2 regions of the Colwellia sp. SU-HH01172 genome follow, and region 2 is predicted to be linked to the other one. Evidence: predicted binding sites of a transcription regulator. Region 2 holds the regulator's gene; the other holds the start of a gene.
What was found. The regulator LexA, encoded in region 2, represses DNA repair genes until DNA is damaged. The targets are predictions, from matches to a motif close to TACTGTATNNNNATACAGTA.
Positions count from the first base shown of each region.

Region 1 (10,600 bases), on a different contig from region 2:
GTATTTGGCAAACGGATGTCAGTTCATAAAAAAAATGATGAATGGCAATTATTTAATGAATCAAATACAGGTATTCGCGCGCGAGTCTACGATGTTGTTATTCCATCTGATCTAGAGTCTGTTGAGCTTGGAACCTACCTCGATGATATATATCATGAGTATTCATCTGAAAAGCATCCTAATGTTATAGAAATAGATTAGAGTTATTGCCGCATAACAAAAATAATTCAAACTGGAAAAATAACAGGCCGTTAGATAATTTAAGTTTAATTTTTGTGAGCAAAGTACAGTTATTTAAATTTGATAGCTCTAAAGGTCAGTAGGAAGTAAAATTAGAAGTGTGGTACTTTAAATATTAAGTATTTGTATGTGTCTGATAGCAAAAGATAAATTTTGGCACGTTCGGGTGAATTCGAAACTCTGCCCTATATTTCAAAAGACTATATTTTTTATTTTTGGTGGACTAAAAGTGGACGAGAAATAAAAAAGCCCCTACAACCATTTGATTGTAAAGGCTATTGTGTGGTGGAGCGGGGGGGAATCGAACCCCCGTCCAAAAAACCTACATCCTCGGTACTACATGCTTAGTCGATTATTTATTTAACCAATTGGACGCCAATCGACAGGCTTCGTCATGGTGAGCTTAATACTATTTCGCGGTTCAGCCTTAAGCGTGCTTCCCTCGCTATCCTACTTGGGGTGACCATCGATCCTCTAAACAATAGGAGAGTTTATGAGGCGATGGCTAGCCTTAAGCGGCTAGTGCGAACGTTTCGTCGTTTGCAATTATAGTTTTGCGGCTTTTTACCAGGCCAACCGCCCCTGGGCATGCACCTTGGGTTTCGTGAATCTTGTCGAATCCTAGATCCGCCCCAAAGTTCTTACATTTTCATTATAAGCTAAAATAGCCTATAAAGCGCATTGTACAACGCTTAACTTAAATAGACAACGTGGTATTTTTTAACCACTTAGTGAATAAACTAGCGTTCTAAGTTTTTATTTTTCATTAAGCGACCTTTATCAACCGCCCATTCACGGTCTTTAATGTCGGCACGCTTGTCGTGATCTTTCTTACCTTTACCGAGATAAAACTCTAATTTCACCCAGCAGGCTTTCCAATACATTGCGGTAGCAATGAGTGAGTAGCCGTCACGCTCAACGGCGCCACATAAACGGTCTAATTCTCGACGGTTCAATAACAGCTTGCGTGAACGGTTTGGATCACACACTACGTGGCTTGATGCTGCATTAAGTGGCATGATTTCAGCACCAACTAAATAGGCTTCACGGTCTTTAATAAAAACATAGCAGTCAGATATGTTGACTTTACCACTGCGTATACTTTTAATTTCCCAACCTTGCAAACTCATACCGGCTTCAAATTTGTCGGTTAAGTTATAGTTGTGACGAGCTTTTTTGTTCAGCGCTATGGTGTTGCTATTCGATGATTTTGATTTTTTCTTCTTTGCCATTTTAATTCCATTCATGTTTGCCAAAATAGATAGCAAGCGCGTTATTATACGGAGAATTTGTGCTATTTAAACGGCTTATTTATCATTTTCGACTTTAATGCGTTTTTTAAAGACATTTGCTATGATAGCGCGGTTGAGAATTGGAGGGTGAATGCCAAACATAAGTCGTAGTGCATTAGTGATGCACAGTGTAGAAGATATGTATCATTTAATTAATGATGTGCTTTCTTACCCTAAGTTTTTACCGGATTGTAGTGATAGTAAAATTATTGCCCAAGATGATAGTTCAATGACCGCAGCGTTATTAGTTTCCAAAGGTGGTTTAAAGAAGTGGTTTACTACTGAAAATACTTTGATTAGTAATCAAGAAGTTAAAATGAGTTTAGTAGATGGACCTTTTAAGCAGTTAGTAGGTGGTTGGCAATTAAAAGCTTTATCTGATGAAGCATGCAAGATTGAACTGAACTTAGATTATGAGTTTTCTAACAAAATGTTCGATTTGGCCTTTGGTAGAATATTTAACAATTTAGCGAATAATATGGTGCATGCTTTTACTCAGCGAGCAAAAGAAGTGTACGGCTAGAAAAGTTGAAGTTGTTAGTAAAAGTGTAATTCGACAAATTTTATAAATATTGAGTTTAGTATGAGCGAAGACGTTATGAATGAAGAAAGTGTTGCAGTTGCGCAGTTTGCCATTGAAGTTGTTTATGGTACGCCAACACGTCAAGAAATAATTGCTTGCACTATTGCGCCTGATACCACGGTTGAACAGGCAATTCTCAGTTCAGGCATTATTGAAGATTTTCCTGAAATTGATTTAGCCGTAAATAATGTTGGTATTTGGAACCGAGCGGCTAAATTAAAAGATATAGTAAAAGATTTAGACCGTATTGAAATTTATCGTCCATTGATTGCTGATCCGAAAGAAGTGCGCAAGCGCAGAGCGGAAAAAGCGAAAGAAGAAGGGCGTGCCGATAAAATTACCGGTGGCCGAGTTGATCCAAGAAGAGCAAAATCGAATTAAGTTTTTCTGTTTTCATAAAAAAGCCAGCTGTTTAAATTAGCTGGCTTTTTTAATACTAAGTACGTTGGCTAATGATTGTAATTAATTAATCATAGGTACGTAGTAGCTTTCTGGTAATTCGAAATCACCTTCGGCATTGACAATTTTGTTGTCTTCAAAGGTAATCGTAAATTTCTTTTCTGCATTATATTCTTCGTTTCTACCTGATTTAAAGCGGTAAACGTAATGCCAAATGTTTTTATTAAAGGCGTCTTCTACAACGGGACTACCTAATACAAACTTAACTTGCTCTTTTGTCATACCAATTTGAAGTTTGTCGATGTCTTTTTGTTCCAAGTAGTTACCTTGTGGGATATCGATGCGATAAACCCAGCTTGAACAGGCAGAAACAGATAGGGCGATAACAATAGCTAATACTCGAAACAACATGGTAATTATATTTATCCTTTTTAGTTTGAACGGGGATAATAGCGAAGCGGGCTAAGAGATACAAAATTATTTTTCGTTTATTTTGCCCGCTTGAAAATATTTGCTTTATCCGGCAAGTAATTCTTGCGCATTAGCCAGACTATTCTCGGTAATTTTATCACCGGCGAGTAAACGGGCAATTTCTTGGACGCGGCCATCGCTAGAAAGTTCCGTTACTGTGGTTTCGGTATGCTCGCCATCAGTTAACTTAGCAACAAATAACTGCTGATGGCCTTTACTGGCAACTTGTGGCAGGTGAGTTACACAAATAACTTGGGTTTTTTTAGCAAGCTGCTGTAGCTTTGCGCCAACCATAGCGGCGGTTGGGCCGCTGATACCAACATCAACTTCATCGAAAATTAAACTTGGTGTGATCACTTTGTCGGCTAGGATAACTTGCATGGCCAAGCTAATGCGCGAAAGTTCGCCACCTGAGGCAACCTTGTTCATGGCTTCAAGTGCTTGTCCTGGGTTTAAGCTGGCAAGGTAATTGACATGATCGAGTCCGTTGGTCGACATTGTTTGTTCTTTATTTTGACATACGTCGATGAAAAACTGGCCGTGTGGCATGTTTAATTCAGCCATGCTGTTGGTGATCATTTTGCTAAGTTTGGTTGCTGCTTTTGTTCTTGAAGCTGATAATACTTGAGCGGCGTCTTGATATTTTTGTTTCGCTGCTTCTATATCATCATTAATTTGATCTAAGCGGCTTTCGTCAGAGCTAAATAATTGTAACTCTTGTAATAGTTGCTGGTGAAAGTTTGCAAGTGCTTCGGGCGCTACTTGATGTTTTTTCGCTAGTTGCACTGCCGTTGAGTAACGCTCTTCAATTAAGGTGTATGCTTGTGGGTCTAACTCTAGGCTTTCGTAATAATGCTTTATTTCCTGACTGGCATCTTCAACTTGAATCAGTGAGTCATTAAGTTGTTCAGCTATAGCTTTTAATGCTGGGTCAAAGTTGCCTAATGACGCAATTTGTTCAGCGCTTTGTCGTAAACCGTCAACAACGTTAAATTGCTCATTTTCCGATAATTGCTGCACCGCAATTAATGTTTCGTTAAGAATATGCTGGCCATTGCTTTGACGTTTGTAGTCGGTTTCTAAACTTTCGAACTCGTCAACTTGTAAAGAGAACTCATTCAATTCATTTACTTGATATTGCAATAGCTGTTGTTTGGCTTCACGCTGTAATTTACTTTCTTGTAAATGCTTAGCTTCTTGGCTTAGTTCACGCCATTGGTGAAAGTAGTATTTTACATCATCAAGTAAGTGTTGATGTTTTGCATAGGCGTCGAGTATGTTGCGTTGCTCGCTCGCTTTTACAATTAGTTGATGATCATGCTGACCATGAATGTTAATTAGCAGCTGACCAATTTCTTTCAGTTGCGCTAATGGTACTTGGCTGCCGTTAATATAGGCCTTCGAGCGACCTTCAGCGGAAATTACCCGACGAAGAATACATTCATTATCCAGCAACATATCATTTTTTTTCAGCCACTTTTGTGCCGATTTATTTTTGGTTGTGTCGAAGGTGGCAGCAAGCTCTGCTTTGGCACAATTTGGACGAACAACATTAGTGACAGCTCTGTCGCCTAAACAAAGTCCGAGGGCATCAATGGCAATGGACTTACCTGCACCGGTTTCGCCGGTGATGGTAGTCATACCTTGTTGCCAGTCAATGTCTAGCGAGCGCACTATGGCAAAGTTTTGAATGTTGAGTTGTAATAACATAGTCAGTCCTAGTTTCGTTAGCTGCAGCTTGATTGAGCAGTGAAGCTGTTTTAACGACGATAAATACAAAAAAACCAGATACTGTTAATTTATACAGTATCTGGTTTTTTTTCAAGCAATGTTTGTACTTTTATTTTCAAGCCCCGTTTATTCAGGGCTGCAAGCGCGACTGACTAATAGAGTTTATTACCCCAGCTTAATTTATTTCGTAAAACATTAAAGTAGTCATGATCAAGCGGATGAATTAATCGCAAGGTAAATTCGCTTTTCTTGATGATAACTTCATCACCCGGCATCACGGCTAAAATAACGTGACCGTCGCAGCTAACTTGTAAGTTCTCATAGTTTTCATTGGCAAGTTTTAGTTTTATTTCACTGTTACCGTCAACGACAATTGGCCGACTGGTCAGGGTATGCGGAAACATAGGCACTAATGACAGAGCATTTAAATTTGGCGTTAATATAGGACCGCCTGCCGACATTGAGTAGGCGGTTGAGCCGGTTGGAGTTGATACAATTAAGCCATCTGAGCGTTGACTAAACATAAAGCTGCCATCAATATAAACTTCAAACTCTATCATGTTAGCGACTTTACCGGCATGCAATACCGCTTCATTTACCGCGCTATTCGAGCTTTTAAGTTTACCGTGACGATACACTTCCGCTTCGATGATAAAGCGTTGTTCGCAGCGAGACTCACCATTTAAAATGGCTTCAAGTGGTGCCACTAAATCATCGGGAGATAAGTCGGTTAAAAAGCCTAAGTTGCCACGGTTCACGCCTAAAACACCAATGTCATAGCAGGAAAGTACCCGAGCCGCGCCAAGCATATAGCCGTCACCACCCACTACTATCGCGAGGTCGGCTTGTTCACCTATTTCAGTCAATGTGGCAACAGCAATATCTTCAAGTTTAATTGATGGTGCAACTGAACTTTCTATCAGCACTTGGTAACCTTGCGCAGATAAATAGCGATGTAAAGTTTCAATGGTTGAACTGGCACCGTCGTGATGAGGTTTACCAATTAAGCCCACCGTTTTGTATAATTGACTCATTCTTGAGATAAAACCGTAATAAAATAGGCGACTAAGGGCAGTTTCGCGCTATTTTACTCAGTTGTAAAGTTGACTTTTTCTTAAATGATTCACTTTTGTGCTTGAATCATAAAAACAAGTCCCCATAATTAGCGGTATTGTGTTTTACCAACTTTGAAAATTAAAGATACTTTGGAGTTTTTCATGGCCAACGAGTCAACAGAAAATAAAAGTGCTGAAGAAATTGCAGCAGATGAACTAGCAGCAGAAATAATTGAACAAGCTGAAGAGCAAGTTGAAGAGCAACATGAGCACGCTCATGAAGTTGTTAGTGAAGAGCAAGAAAAAATTAATGAGCTTGAACTTGCTTTAGCTGCGGCAAAAGCTACGGTATCAGATCAAAAAGATTCTGTTATTCGTGCTAAAGCCGAAGTTGACAATGTTCGCCGTCGTGCCGCACAAGATGTTGAAAAGGCGCGTAAATTCGCTTTAGAAAAATTTGCCGGTGAAATGTTAGCAACCGTTGATAACTTAGAGCGTGCTTTGCAAAACATTGATAAAGATGACGAAAACAACAAAGGCATCATTGAAGGCATTGAGTTAACTTACCAAGGTTTATTAGCGTCTTTAGAGAAATTTGCTATTAAAGCGATTGACCCACAAGACCAACCATTCAACCCTGAATTACATCAAGCGATGTCAATGCAAGAAGTTGAAGGTGTTGCTGCAAATACCGTTATTGCGGTAATGCAAAAAGGTTATGAATTAAATGGTCGTTTAATTCGTCCTGCGATGGTGATGGTGTCAAAAGCTAAGCCAAGTGTTGATACAACGGCGTAAATTGTCTTTACACTTGTATAAAAACCAGGCAAGTGTCTGGTTTTTTTATGTCTTTTTTCTATTAACAACAAGAATGGTTAGAGCGTTATAAAGAGTGGCAGAAATAAAAATTAACATTTTTTAGTTTTTTTCGATGAAAATAGTTGAAAAAACTTTTTCCTGCCCCCACTAACTGTTCATCGATAGATTTAATCTTTATTTTTAACATATAAGTATTCGGAGATCCTCAAGATGGGCAAAATTATTGGTATTGACCTAGGGACAACAAACTCTTGTGTTGCTGTACTAGACGGCGACAGTGTTCGTGTAATTGAAAACGCAGAAGGCGATCGTACAACTCCTTCAATCATTGCGTATACAGAAGAAGGTGAAACGTTAGTTGGTCAGCCAGCTAAACGTCAATCAGTAACTAACCCTAAAAACACTTTATTCGCTATCAAGCGTTTAATTGGTCGTCGTTTTGAAGATGAAGAAGTTCAACGCGATATCGAAATTATGCCGTTTGGTATCACTAAAGCTGATAACGGTGATGCTTGGGTTACAGCACGTGATAAAAACGTTGCTCCACCACAAGTTTCAGCTGAAGTTTTAGCTAAAATGAAAAAAACTGCCGAAGACTACTTAGGTGAAACTATCACTGAAGCAGTAATCACAGTTCCTGCATACTTTAACGATTCACAACGTCAAGCAACTAAAGATGCTGGTCGTATTGCCGGTCTTGATGTGAAGCGTATCATCAACGAACCAACAGCTGCGGCACTTGCTTACGGTATGGACAAGCAAGAAGGCGATAAAGTTGTTGCGGTATACGATTTAGGTGGTGGTACTTTTGATATCTCTATCATCGAAATTGATGAAGTTGAAGGCGAGCACACATTTGAAGTACTTGCGACAAACGGTGACACGCACTTAGGTGGTGAAGATTTTGATAACCGTTTAATCAACTACCTAGTAGCTGAATTCAAGAAAGATCAAGGCATGGATTTAACAACAGATCCATTAGCTATGCAACGTTTGAAAGAAGCGGCAGAGAAAGCGAAATGTGAACTTTCTTCAGCACAACAAACAGATGTTAACTTACCTTACATCACAGCTGATGGCAGCGGTCCTAAGCACATGAACATCAAAGTGACTCGTGCTAAGTTAGAATCTTTAGTTGAAGATATGGTTAAAGCGACTTTAGAGCCGCTTAAACAAGCACTTAAAGATGCTGACCTTTCAGTAAGCGACGTAAACGACGTTATCTTGGTTGGTGGTCAAACACGTATGCCTATGGTTCAAAAAGCCGTTACTGATTTCTTCGGCAAAGAACCACGTAAAGATGTTAACCCTGATGAAGCAGTAGCTTCTGGTGCAGCGGTACAAGCGGGCGTACTTTCTGGTGATGTAACAGACGTGCTTTTATTAGACGTTACACCATTATCATTAGGTATTGAGACTATGGGCGGCGTGATGACGAAAGTTATCGATAAAAACACCACTATCCCAACTAAGCAATCTCAAACGTTCTCAACAGCTGACGATAACCAAGCTGCGGTAACGGTTCATGTTGTGCAAGGTGAGCGTAAGCAAGCTTCTGCGAATAAATCTTTAGGTCAATTTAACCTTGAAGGTATCGACCCAGCACCACGTGGTACGCCACAAATCGAAGTAACTTTCGATATCGATGCTGATGGTATCTTGCATGTAACGGCTAAAGATAAGAACACAGGTAAAGAGCAAAAAATTACCATTAAAGCTTCTTCTGGTTTATCAGATGATGAAGTAGAACAAATGGTACGTGACGCTGAAGCAAATGCTGACGAAGATGCGAAATTTGAAGAGCTTGTACAAGCTCGTAATCAAGCTGATGGCATGGTTCACGCAACACGTAAGCAAATTGAAGAAGCAGGTGAAGAATTTGCTGGTGAAGATAAAGAAAAACTTGAAGCAGCATTAACTGAACTTGAAGCTGCTGTTAAGGGCGATAGCAAAGAAGAAATCGATGCTAAATCACAAGCCGTTATCGAAGCTTCAGCTAAGTTAATGGAAATTGCTCAAGCGAAAGCTCAAGCAGAAGGTGGCGCGCCTGAAGGTGCAGCACCAGAAGCTGATTCATCAGCACCAGCTGGCGATGATGTTGTAGACGCTGAGTTTGAAGAAGTTAAAGACGACAAGTAGTCATTAATTATTGAATTGTCTACTGTCGCGCTCGATGGCGACGTTGGACATGCTCACATACACTTGTATGCTCTGCGTGTCCGCCTTGCTCTAGAACGCTACAGCGACAATTAAAATAATTAAACATTTGTTGTTTATATAGAAAATGAAAGCGTCGATAATTATCGGCGCTTTGCTTTATCAAATGAAAGTGTAAAGCAGAAATGAAATTTAATTATTAATTGATATTAATTTGCTTAGATTTTTAAGGTTTTAAACTAAAAGTTAAAACAACGAACAAGAAATTAAACAAATTAGTATCCATAAATTTGAAGTAAAGAAATTAAACCTATGTCAAAACGCGATTATTATGAAGTGCTAGGTGTATCAAAAGATGCATCTGAGCGTGATATCAAAAAAGCTTACAAACGTTTAGCGATGAAGTTTCACCCTGATAGAACAAAAGGTGATAAATCAAAAGAAGAACAGTTTAAAGAAGTTAAAGAAGCTTATGAAATCTTAAATGACGATCAAAAACGTGCCGCGTATGATCAATACGGCCATGCTGCTTTTGAACAAGGCGGACATGGTGGCGGTGGTTTTGGCGGTGGTCAAGACTTCGGCGATGCCTTTGGTGATATATTTGGTGACATTTTTGGCGGCGGTGGCCGTGGTCGCGGTGGCCAATCTCGTCAACGTCGTGGTTCAGACTTACGTTACAACCTTGACCTTAGTCTTGAAGATGCCGTTAAAGGTAAAACTTTAGAAATTAAAGTACCAACTTATGTTAGTTGTGAACCATGTGACGGCAGTGGCGCTAAGAAAGGCACCAGTGCAAAAACTTGTTCAACTTGTCATGGTCATGGTCAAGTGCAAATGCGTCAAGGCTTGTTTGCGGTACAACAAACCTGTCCAACCTGTTCTGGTAAAGGCAAGGTTATTTCAAGCCCATGTACTTCATGTCGTGGTCAAGGCCGTGTTGAGAAAACAAAAACCTTATCAGTTAAAATTCCACCAGGTGTTGATACCGGTGACAGAATTCGCTTATCGGGTGAAGGCGAAGCGGGAGAACATGGCGCACCAGCAGGTGATCTATATGTTCAAGCCAATGTAAAAGAACATAAAATATTTGTCCGTGATGAAAACCATTTATATTGTGAAGTGCCAATTAGCTTTACTACCGCGGCGTTAGGTGGCGAAATTGAAGTGCCAACACTTGAAGGCAAGGTAAAACTGAAAATACCAAAAGAAACGCAAACAGGTAAAATGTTCCGCTTGCGTGGCAAAGGTGTTAAATCAGTACGTAGCCATTCAACCGGCGATTTGATGTGTAAAGTTGTGATTGAAACTCCGGTAAGTTTATCGGGCGATCAAGCGGATTTATTACGTCAGTTAGAAGAAAAAATGGGTAAAAGCAACAGTAAACATAGCCCGAAAGAAACCGGCTTTTTTGACGGTGTGAAAAAATTCTTCGATGATCTTAAAAGCTAAGTCAATTCGATAAATAAATTATTATAAAAATCCCGTACTATGCGGGATTTTTTATATTTGGAAAGACCTAACTATTTTAGCTTTCAAGGCATTAGTCATGCCTGCATGTTGATGAATGCTATACCGTAATCATCTAGTCGCTCATAGCTATTCATGGCTCCACGGCATTAAAATTTCTCTGACTGTTGGTGTGAAATATTGGTGATGTTTAGCTCGCTTAAGCACGCCGTCGCCGAGCTATATTTCAACTTAGGTTAAACCTGTAATTCATTAAAATATTAGTGCGCTTTAAAGCGCTTATGGTTTAGTAATTCTGGTACAATTGCTCTGTATTTATAAATTTTTTATGAGAGTTATATTGAATGAAAGCTTTGATTGTTTCTTTGTTAATTACATGCACT
Region 1 covers NZ_BAAJMB010000001.1:379,661-390,260, reverse strand. The annotation lists gene AC27JP_RS01765 (DUF7661 family protein) at 1-201, shown strand, start outside; RNA gene ssrA (transfer-messenger RNA) at 524-874, opposite strand; gene smpB (SsrA-binding protein SmpB) at 981-1,472, opposite strand; gene AC27JP_RS01750 (SRPBCC family protein) at 1,624-2,055, shown strand; gene AC27JP_RS01745 (RnfH family protein) at 2,116-2,496, shown strand; gene AC27JP_RS01740 (outer membrane protein assembly factor BamE) at 2,578-2,925, opposite strand; gene recN (DNA repair protein RecN) at 3,031-4,695, opposite strand; gene nadK (NAD(+) kinase) at 4,869-5,750, opposite strand; gene grpE (nucleotide exchange factor GrpE) at 5,934-6,569, shown strand; gene dnaK (molecular chaperone DnaK) at 6,801-8,729, shown strand; gene dnaJ (molecular chaperone DnaJ) at 9,060-10,199, shown strand; gene AC27JP_RS01710 (hypothetical protein) at 10,562-10,600, shown strand, end outside.
Region 1: a site for LexA is predicted at 4,775-4,794, ahead of recN (DNA repair protein RecN). Genes of this name have one in related genera too.

Region 2 (10,600 bases):
AAATTACCAACGCTACCTAAAAGGTAAAGAAAAAGCCGGTGTAAACTCACCTTTTACTGAGCAAGAGCTTGAGAACAGAAAGCAGCTATTTGAAGCATCTAACTCAAAACTACTTGCCGCTCAGTCAGAGGAAAAAAGAGTTAAACTAATTGCCGATGCTGAAATATTAGGTTTGAACCCGCAAGTAGCACAACTGCAAGCACAATTAGACAAAGCCTTGTTTGACTTGGCAAGCACACGTGTTTACGCACCAACAAACGGCATGGCAACGCAAGTCGCGTTACGACCAGGTGTACGAGCAGCCTCTTTACCACTTCGACCAGTAATGACTTTCATACCGAATGAAAAACGTGTTTTTGCTGGCTTGTTTTGGCAAAATTCATTATTAAAAATGAAAGCAGGGCTAGACGCAGAAGTGATTTTAGACAGCGTTCCTGGCCACGTCTTTAAAGGCAAACTGGTTCAGCTATTGCCTGCAATGTCAGAAGGTGAATTTCAAGTTAATGGCCAGCTAATTTCTGCTAATAGACTTGCTGCGCATGGTTTTGCTATTGGTCTTATTGAGCTAGAAGAAGACTTGTCGGATTATGGCTTACCTTTTGGTATTCAAGGTAAAGCTGTGGTGATAAATCATGATAGCGACCCGCTACATGTTTCTTTAATGAGACGGATTCTACTGCGAATGATGGGTTGGATTAATTATGTATACCCTATTAAGTAAAATGTAAGTTATTAGAGTAGCTACTAATATGGGGTCGTTTCAACCTAGCGATCACTACATTTATTGCCTATTCTATTATCAAAGCCTTTCTTGTTATATTGTTTATTTGTTCATCATTAATTCTTGCGTTTATTTACAGCCTGTATACAATGACAGTGATACTGTTTAAAAGTACAGGCTACCATAAGTTGCTTAAGGAAAAAATATGCGCCCTTTAACACCCAGACAACAGCAGATATTTGATCTGATCCGAGAAAAAATTTCTGATACAGGTATGCCACCAACACGAGCAGAAATTGCTGATTTTTTTGGTTTTAAATCAGCCAATGCCGCCGAAGAACATTTAAAAGCGTTAGCAAAAAAAGGTTATATTGAAATGTTACCAGGCACCTCCCGCGGTATTCGTTTAGCGGAAGAGTTTGTTGAGGAAGATGGTCTCCCCTTAATTGGTCGCGTCGCTGCTGGTGAACCAATACTTGCTCAAGAGCATGTTGAAGATCATTATAAAATTGACGGTAGTTTATTTCATCCTGTCGCTGATTATCTGCTACGTGTTAACGGCGAAAGTATGAAAGATATTGGTATCTTGGATGGTGACTTATTAGCGGTTCATCAAACAACTGACGTGAAAAATGGCCAAGTAATTGTTGCTCGAGTTGAAGATGATGTTACGGTTAAGCGCTTTAAACGTGAAGGTAACGTGGTTTATTTACATGCAGAAAATGAAGATTTTGAACCGATCGAAGTTGATTTAACTAGTCAACATTTTAATGTTGAAGGGATCGCTGTTGGCGTTATTCGTGCAGCTGATTGGATGTAAATTCTATTTTATCTCCTACTATCAAGGTTAACTTTTGTTTTATTATTGTGCAGGTTTCTAAAGGTGCTTATGTTTTAAACCTGCGCTTTCCCTTCTTTAAGTTTGTTTCCTTTCTTTAAGGTTTGTTTTTTAAGAATAATTATCATTCTTACTCCTGAAACGCTCAAATAGATTGTTTTTTATACGATTCTGATGTGAAGCTTTTATTAAATTTTCGGTATGATGATCACATGCTGAATAAAAATTAAACATATCTCTAAAGCCTTTAAAAATGCACAAAAAGCCCGGTTTAGGGTTATTACTCTATTGTATTTATTAACTTTTATTTTTTATGCTTTTTAAATTTTAAATTGACCCAGATCAAGTTTTAAGTAATTCTAGTCTAGAAAACGTACAAATATAACAATAGGGCGTATTTGACGACTGTTCAATATTACGCCACTTAAATAATAATAAATGTATGAGCAAAATCACTGGTTTATCACGATAAAAATATGATTAATTAGTTGTTTTGCCTTAAAGGGTGAAGGAGATGTCGAGTGAAAAGACGTAACCTAGGTTTGCTGTTGCTAGGGGGCTTGTTGTCTAGTTCAGTTATGGCAGATATGCCGCTGAACTTGACCAAAGGTGTTACGGAGGTTAGTAGAGATGTATATGACTTACATATGCTAGTGCTCTATATCTGTACTGCTATTGGTGTTGTGGTCTTTGGTGCAATGTTTTGGTCTATGGTATTTCACCGTAAATCAAAAGGTGTTAAACCAGCAACATTTCATGAAAGCACAAAAGTTGAAATTCTTTGGACGGCAATTCCAGTCGTAATTCTAATCGCTATGGCAGTGCCTGCCACTTATACGCTCATTGATATGGAAAATAATGATGATGCGGATCTGACAGTGCAAATTACCGGCTCTCAATGGAAGTGGCACTATAAATACTTCGATCAAGATATTGAATTCTATTCAGTACTTTCTACTCCTCGCGAACAATATGAAAATCAAAATGGCAGTTCAGCAGAAAAAGGTGAAAACTACCTGCTAGAAGTTGATCGTCCTTTGGTTATTCCTACCAATAAAAAAGTACGTTTTGTTATTACCTCGGATGACGTTATTCACGCTTGGTGGGTACCTGCATTTGCTGTTAAGCAAGATGCAAACCCGGGTTTTATTAATGAAGCATGGACTAAAGTTGACAATCCTGGCACATATCGCGGCCAATGTGCGGAGCTATGTGGTAAAGACCACGGCTTTATGCCAATTGTGGTTGAAGTTAAATCTGAAGCAGACTATGCACTTTGGGTTGATGAGCAAAAACAATTAAAAGCTAACGCGGCGGCGGCTGAAGCGGCGTCATTAAATGCCTCAGTTTCTATGGATGAATTAATGCAGTTAGGTGAAACAACCTATACCGCTTATTGTGCAGCTTGTCACCAAGTGAGTGGCCAAGGATTACCTCCTGCATTCCCAGCACTTAAAGGCAGCGCTATTGCAACAACAGGGCCAGCAAGCGAGCATATAGATATTGTTTATAACGGTAAAGCTGGCACAGGTATGCAAGGTTATGGCAAGCAATTGAGCTTAAAAGAAATTGCTGCTGTTGTGACTTATGAGCGTAATGCTTGGGGTAACAATACCGGCGATGCTGTACAAGCGGCTGATGTTAAAACGGCCGTTGGAGGTGAAGCAGAAAGTTTAACTGAAGCTGTGAAAGAAGCCGCCGCTGAAGTAAAAGAAGAGGTTACCCAGGCAATTACTCAAGAGATGGCGAAAGTAATACCTACTGAAGATTTATCTAAGGTTTATAGCCAAGATGAATTGATGGCCATGGGTGAAAAAGTTTATATGAGCGCATGTGCTGCTTGTCATCAAGCCAATGGTGAAGGTATGGCGCCGGTATTTCCTGCCCTAAAAGACAGTGTAATTGCTAAAGGTGACATGGCCGTACATATCGATATGGTAGTTAACGGCAGTAAGAAAAATCCAGCGATGGCAGCCTTTGGTGGCCAATTAACTAAAACGCAAATTGCTGCAGTTGTCACGTACGAGCGTAATGCTTGGGGTAACAATACCGGTGATTTAGTCCAGCCAGCAGATGTTGCTGCTAGCGCGAAGTAGGGAGGCGTTAAAATGACTACAGATGTAATTAATGATCAATCCGAGCATGATTCACATGACGGTGAACATCATGATCATAAAATGACTGGCCTTAAGCGCTGGTTGTATACCACTAACCATAAAGATATTGGTTCCATGTACCTATGGTTCTCTTTTATTATGTTCTTAACCGGTGGCGTGATGGCACTGGTTATTCGTGCTGAGTTATTCCAGCCGGGACTACAGATAATTGAGCCAGATTTCTTTAACCAAATGACCACAGTACATGGTTTGATTATGGTTTTTGGCGCGATAATGCCAGCCTTTACCGGTTTGGCTAACTGGATGTTACCTATGATGGTAGGCGCGCCAGATATGGCGCTGCCACGTTTGAATAACTGGAGCTTTTGGATTCTACCATTTGCTTTTGCTATTTTATTATCGTCTTTCTTTATGGAAAGCGGTGCACCAAATTTTGGTTGGACCTTCTACGCGCCACTATCAACAACCTACAGTAACGGTAGTACAGCATTTTTTGTTTTTGCTGTTCATATCATGGGTATTTCATCAATTATGGGAGCGATTAATATTGTCGTCACCATTATGAATATGCGTGCTCCAGGTATGACTTACATGAAAATGCCATTGTTTGTTTGGACATTCTTCATTACGGCTTACTTACTAATAGCGGTGATGCCAGTGCTCGCGGGTACCGTAACTATGGTATTAACCGATACCTACTTTGGTACGAGTTTCTTTGATGCTGCCGGTGGTGGTGACCCAGTAATGTTCCAGCATATTTTCTGGTTTTTTGGTCACCCTGAAGTTTACATTATGATTTTGCCTGCTTTTGGTATTGTTTCTACAACCATTCCAGCGTTTTCTCGTAAAAAACTCTTTGGTTATAGTTCAATGGTTTACGCGACAGCATCCATTGCTTTCTTGTCGTTCATTGTTTGGGCTCACCATATGTTTACCACAGGTATGCCGTTATTTGGTGAACTGTTCTTTATGTATTGTACGATGTTAATTGCGGTGCCGACGGGTGTGAAAGTATTTAACTGGGCAGCAACCATGTGGCGTGGCTCGATTAGTTTTGAAACACCAATGTTGTTCTCTATTGCCTTCGTTATTTTGTTCACTATTGGTGGTTTCTCTGGCTTGATGCTAGCCATGACACCGGTGGATTTTCAATATCATGATACTTACTTCGTTGTTGCTCACTTCCACTACGTGCTGGTAACTGGTGCCTTATTTTCTATTTTTGCTGGTGCTTATTATTGGTTACCGAAATGGACTGGCTATATGTACAACGACACGTTAAGCAAGTGGCATTTTTGGTGTTCATTAATTTCAGTGAATTTATTGTTCTTCCCTATGCACTTTTTAGGTTTAGCCGGTATGCCGCGTCGTATTCCTGATTATGCCTTGCAGTTCGCTGACTTTAATAAATGGGTCAGTATTGGTGGCTTTGCCTTTGGACTTTCACAATTAATTTTCTTAGTGCTAGTGATTAAGTGCATTAAAGGTGGCGAAAAAGCTCCGGCAAAACCTTGGGACGGAGCAGAAGGTTTAGAATGGACAGTGCCTAGCCCTGCGCCGTATCACACCTTTGAAAAACCACCAAAAATTGATTAATTGGAGACAAAATGGATAACGGCGAAACGCAAGATAAAACCTCAGAGCAAACACAAGTGCAAGCGACTGACGCATCAGTGAAAAAAACAGTTAAAAAACTGATGTTGATAGTGTTTGGTATGTTTGGCTTTGGTTTTGCGATGGTGCCGTTATATGACGTGTTTTGCGATATCACCGGGTTAAACGGTAAACCGTCTAATGTTGCTGCAACATACAACGCGGCAACAATAGACACCGAACGTACAATTACCGTGCAATTTTTGACCCGAACGGCTAAGGGCATTCCTTGGCAGTTTGAGCCAATGATAAACGAAATAAAGGTACATCCAGGTGAAAGAAAAACCGTTAAATTTTATGCCAAAAATGAGTCTGTAAGTGATATTGTCGGCCAAGCCGTACCGTCAGTTTCACCAGGTAGGGCCGCGGTTTATTTTCAAAAGATTGAATGCTTTTGTTTTAATAATCAGCCGTTAAAAGCCAGTGAAGATGTTGAAATGGGTTTACAGTTTTATGTTGATTTAGACTTACCCGACGACGTTTCCACCATCACCCTATCTTACACTTTATACGATATTACAAGCTCGGTTGATTCTTAAGTGCATGGCACTTAAATGAGGGGAACAACAATGACGACAAAAGAATACGAAAGTTATTACGTACCAGCGCAAAGTAAATGGCCAATAATTGGTGCCATTGCGCTATTTTTAATTGCCGTTGGTGCAGGCAGTTATGTAGCAAATTTAAATAATCCTGACAGTGTTGGCGGCGGTTGGATATTACTTGCCGGTATCGCGTTGATTATTTATATGATGTTCGGTTGGTTCAATAATGTTATTACTGAGTCAATGTCTGGAAAATACAGTCATCAAATGGACAATTCATTTCGCCAAGGTATGAGTTGGTTTATCTTTTCAGAAGTGATGTTTTTTGCTGCTTTTTTTGGTGCCTTACTTTATGCCCGTACTTTTTCGGTACCTTGGCTAGATGGTGCCGGTAACAATGCCGCAACCGCTGCGATTTTATGGCCTGACTTTACCGCGACTTGGCCATTAATAAAAACCCCTGATGGTACTGAAACAACGGCTATGGGTTGGTATGGTCTGCCGTTGATTAATACCATTTTACTGTTAACTTCTTCAGTTACTGCCCATTTTGCTCATGTAAGTTTAGAGCAAGAAAAACGTGGTTTATTGAAATTTTGGTTAGGCTTAACGGTACTCTTAGGTTGTGTGTTTTTATATTGCCAAGGCTTAGAGTATGCCCATGGTTACGCTGATGAAATGAAACTGTATTTAGACAGTGGTATTTATGGCAATACCTTTTACTTGTTGACTGGCTTCCATGGTATGCATGTTACTTTAGGTACCATCATGTTATTGGTAATGCTTATTCGGGTGTTTAAAGGTCATTTCACACCGAAAAATCATTTTGCTTTCCAAGCAGCAAGTTGGTACTGGCATTTTGTTGATGTAGTCTGGGTACTATTGTTTGTGTTTGTTTATATTATCTAGCGCTATAGGCTGATGAATATAAGAGCTTTAAGGTACGATATCTACAATGTTAGCTATCGTACCTTATAACTTAATATGGACGTGGGTTAGGTGTAATAACACCGGTAAGTATCGCCAGTAAAAGTAACAGTATAAGAATGACAGAAGTAATCACACGGCGACCAATAAATTTCGACATAGGTGGCTTGTTTGGATCATTTCTATTCATAATAAATAGTGCTCGGAACAGGTTATAAATCATAAAGGCTAATAAGCCGACAACAATAATTTTAATTAACACAGCATTCTCTCTTTTATAGTCTGTTTTTAGTTAGTGAACATGCGGTAGTCTATGAATTCGGTATCACTTCAGCACAAGTTAAAACAACTTAATTGGCCGATGGTTATATTTACCATGCTAGTATTTTCGTTATTAATCAAGCTTGGATTTTGGCAAAGTAGCAGAGCACTTGAAAAAGAACAACGCCAACAACGCATCAGTGAATTGAGCCAGCGCCAAGCACTTTCATTAACGCAAGTATTAGCACTTAGTGGCTTACAAGATGGTATTAATGACTTACCTATTGAACTTAATGGTGAATTTGTTGCTGATAAAGTGTTCTTATTAGATAACCAACCGGATAAAGGACGTTTCGGGTATCGTGTCTATCAAATAATTGCAAGTGACAACCACTCGATATTGGTTAATTTGGGTTGGGTGCAGGGGTCAATAGACCGCAATGTACTACCAGAAATAACGGCAATTACAGGACAACATGTTATTACTGGCCACGTACGAGAAATTGAAATAGGTATTCAATTACAAGCACAAGATTTTGTTAATCCATCGTGGCCATTACGAGTACAACAAATTGAATTAGACAAATTTTCACAATTAATTGGCAAGAAACTATTGCCCTTTGTTGTTTACTTAGATAAAAAAGAGACTATTGGTTATAAAAAGAACTGGCAGCCGATTGTCATGCCTCCAGAAAAACACCGAGCATATGCCTTTCAATGGTTTAGTTTGGCTCTTGCATGGTTGAGCTTGATGATTTGGGCAGCCATAAAAATGAGTAAAAATAGCAATACAGAATAATAAGTAAGAAAAATATCGAAACCGACATCACCACCTAAAAACAAGAATAAAAGGCTGAGTTGTATGAGTTCTTCAGAGTTAAAAAAATCGCGCCGCAGTATGCTAATTCTCTTAGCGGTATTTATCATTCCCGTGGTGTTGGCTAAGTTAGCGTTAAATCAGCAATGGTTCAATTATGGTGTTACTAATCAAGGGCAGCTAATAGAGAACGAATTAACTTTAGCAAAATTAGGTTTGAACGTTGATGACTTTGATCATCAATGGCTAATGTTATACAGCTTGCCAGAAAATTGTGACGACCAGTGCGAAAAAGTCTTAGTCAGCGTAAACAATACCTATATTGCTTTAGGTAAAGAAATGCCACGGGTTAAACCGGTAGCGCTAACTCAACAAAATTTAACCACAGAACAATCAGATAAAATTCAAATCAAAAAATGGCATGTTCAAGCTATGCCAGCATTAGCAAAAACTGCTATCACACGATCTCAAGTATTCATCGTTGATCCGTTAGGTAACGTCATCCTTAGTCATCTGCCGCCTACAAGCACTGAACAATTACCACAATTTGGTAAAGCAATTTTAGCTGATTTTAAGAAGCTGCTTAAATATTCGAGGATCGGCTAAATGAGAACCCAAAGCTTCGCCGATATTAGAAAGCTCGTTTTTGTCAGTATTCTACTGGCTATTTTAGTGGTCAGTTTAGGTGCGTATACCCGCTTAACCCATGCTGGGCTTGGTTGTCCTGACTGGCCAGGGTGTTATGGCTTACTTGATGTGCCAGAAACAGCCGAACAAATTACTGCCGCGGAACAAGCGTTTCCAGAACGGCCAGTAGAGCCAGAAAAAGCCTGGAATGAAATGATCCATCGCTACTTTGCAGGAACCTTAGGGTTATTGATTTTAGCCATAGCCCTTTTGTCATTTAAACGACGGGCTCAAGGTGGACCTGTTGGTTTACCGATACTGATTTTAGTCGTAGTGATATTTCAAGCGGCATTGGGCATGTGGACCGTTACCATGAAGTTAATGCCCGTTGTCGTAATGGGGCATTTGTTAGGAGGTTTCACCACCCTCTGTTTGTTATTTTTATTGTATTTACGTATAAGTGGCTACCGAGTACCGGGTGGTGATTTTGCGCTAAAAAAATATGCTAAGTTTGCCGTTATCGGTATTTTTATTTTAGCGGGGCAAATTGGTTTAGGGGGCTGGACATCATCGAACTACGCTGCGCTAACTTGTACAGAATTACCAATTTGCCAATCAGACTGGCTAGAGCAGCTTACCTTTGAACATTCTTTTGACTTAGTACCGCCAGAGAAAGACAGTTACGAATTTGGTCATTTAGATCACGCCTCTCGTGTCACTATTCATGTCATGCATCGATTAGGGGCCATTGTCACGGCGTTATATTTATTTTGGTTGGCCATTAGTATTTATCGAAAAGCACAATCGCCATTTTTCAAAAATGCGGCGATGAGCTTAGGATTTATTTTAAGTGTACAAATCGGCTTAGGTATCAGTAATGTTTGGTTTTCTTTACCGCTGAGTGTTGCTGTTAGCCACAATGTTGTGGCCGCCATGTTAATGATGTCATTGATCACTATGACATATAGTTTAAAACGTAAGATTTAGGGGCAGATTATGAGTGAAAGTAGCACAATAGCAGCGAGTCATAGCGCACCTAGTACGCCGATTTGGCGTGATTATTATGAAATCACTAAGCCACGGGTGGTGGCATTATTAGTACTAACGGCACTGGTGGGTATGTGTTTGTCGGTTCCAGGCATTATTCCTTGGCAAGTATTAGTTCCGTCGATGATTGGTATCGGCTTTTTGTCATCTGCCGCCGCCGCAATTAACCATATCGTTGATGAACGCATAGACAGTGTTATGGGCAGAACTCATAATCGCCCGTTACCCAATGGTCGGCTTACCGCTAAAAATGCCTCAATGTTTGCCATGACGCTAGCCGTGACCGGTTTTGCGATTCTCTATAGCTTTGTAAACCCATTAACGGCATGGTTAACATTTTCTGGTTTAGTGGGTTATAGCTTTGTTTATACCATGTACTTAAAGCGTGCAACGCCGCAAAATATTACTATTGGCGGTTTAGCCGGAGCAATACCACCGTTATTGGGTTGGACAGCCATGACCAATGAAATACACCCAAATGCCTTGCTATTGGTACTGCTGATTTTTACTTGGACACCGCCACATTTTTGGGCATTAGCGATTCATCGAAAAGATGATTATGCCAAGGTAAATATTCCTATGTTGCCGGTTACCCATGGCGTTAATTTTACTAAAACTCAAATTTTACTTTATACCGTTTTACTGTTTGTTGTTGGCTTACTGCCTTATTTGGTTGGCATGAGTAATTGGTTGTATTTAATTGGCGCTGTGGTATTAAACTTAGTATTTTTCGCTTATGCGTGGAAATTAAAGTTTAACGCTGATGAAAACACTGCCATGGATACCTTTAAGTTTTCCATCGTGCATTTAATGGCGCTATTTATCATTCTATTGCTTGATCACTACTTATTACCGGTTGCTGGCTAATGAATAAAGTTATAACACTTATAGTTGCATTGGGCGCGCTAATTGCAGGCGTGCTTTTGTTTGGTCAGTTAAATAAGCAAGCACCAGCAGAGTTCGCCTTGCATTATCAACAAGAGCGAGTGATAAAACCATTTCAGCTCACTGATCATACCGGTACCGTGTTCAACAATGAATCGCTAA
Region 2 covers NZ_BAAJMB010000006.1:269,656-280,255, reverse strand. The annotation lists gene AC27JP_RS16435 (HlyD family secretion protein) at 1-721, shown strand, start outside; gene lexA (transcriptional repressor LexA) at 927-1,541, shown strand; gene coxB (cytochrome c oxidase subunit II) at 2,138-3,655, shown strand; gene ctaD (cytochrome c oxidase subunit I) at 3,668-5,272, shown strand; gene AC27JP_RS16415 (cytochrome c oxidase assembly protein) at 5,284-5,868, shown strand; gene AC27JP_RS16410 (cytochrome c oxidase subunit 3) at 5,899-6,783, shown strand; gene AC27JP_RS16405 (DUF2909 domain-containing protein) at 6,854-7,063, opposite strand; gene AC27JP_RS16400 (SURF1 family protein) at 7,115-7,861, shown strand; gene AC27JP_RS16395 (hypothetical protein) at 7,925-8,485, shown strand; gene AC27JP_RS16390 (COX15/CtaA family protein) at 8,510-9,493, shown strand; gene cyoE (heme o synthase) at 9,503-10,420, shown strand; gene AC27JP_RS16380 (SCO family protein) at 10,420-10,600, shown strand, end outside.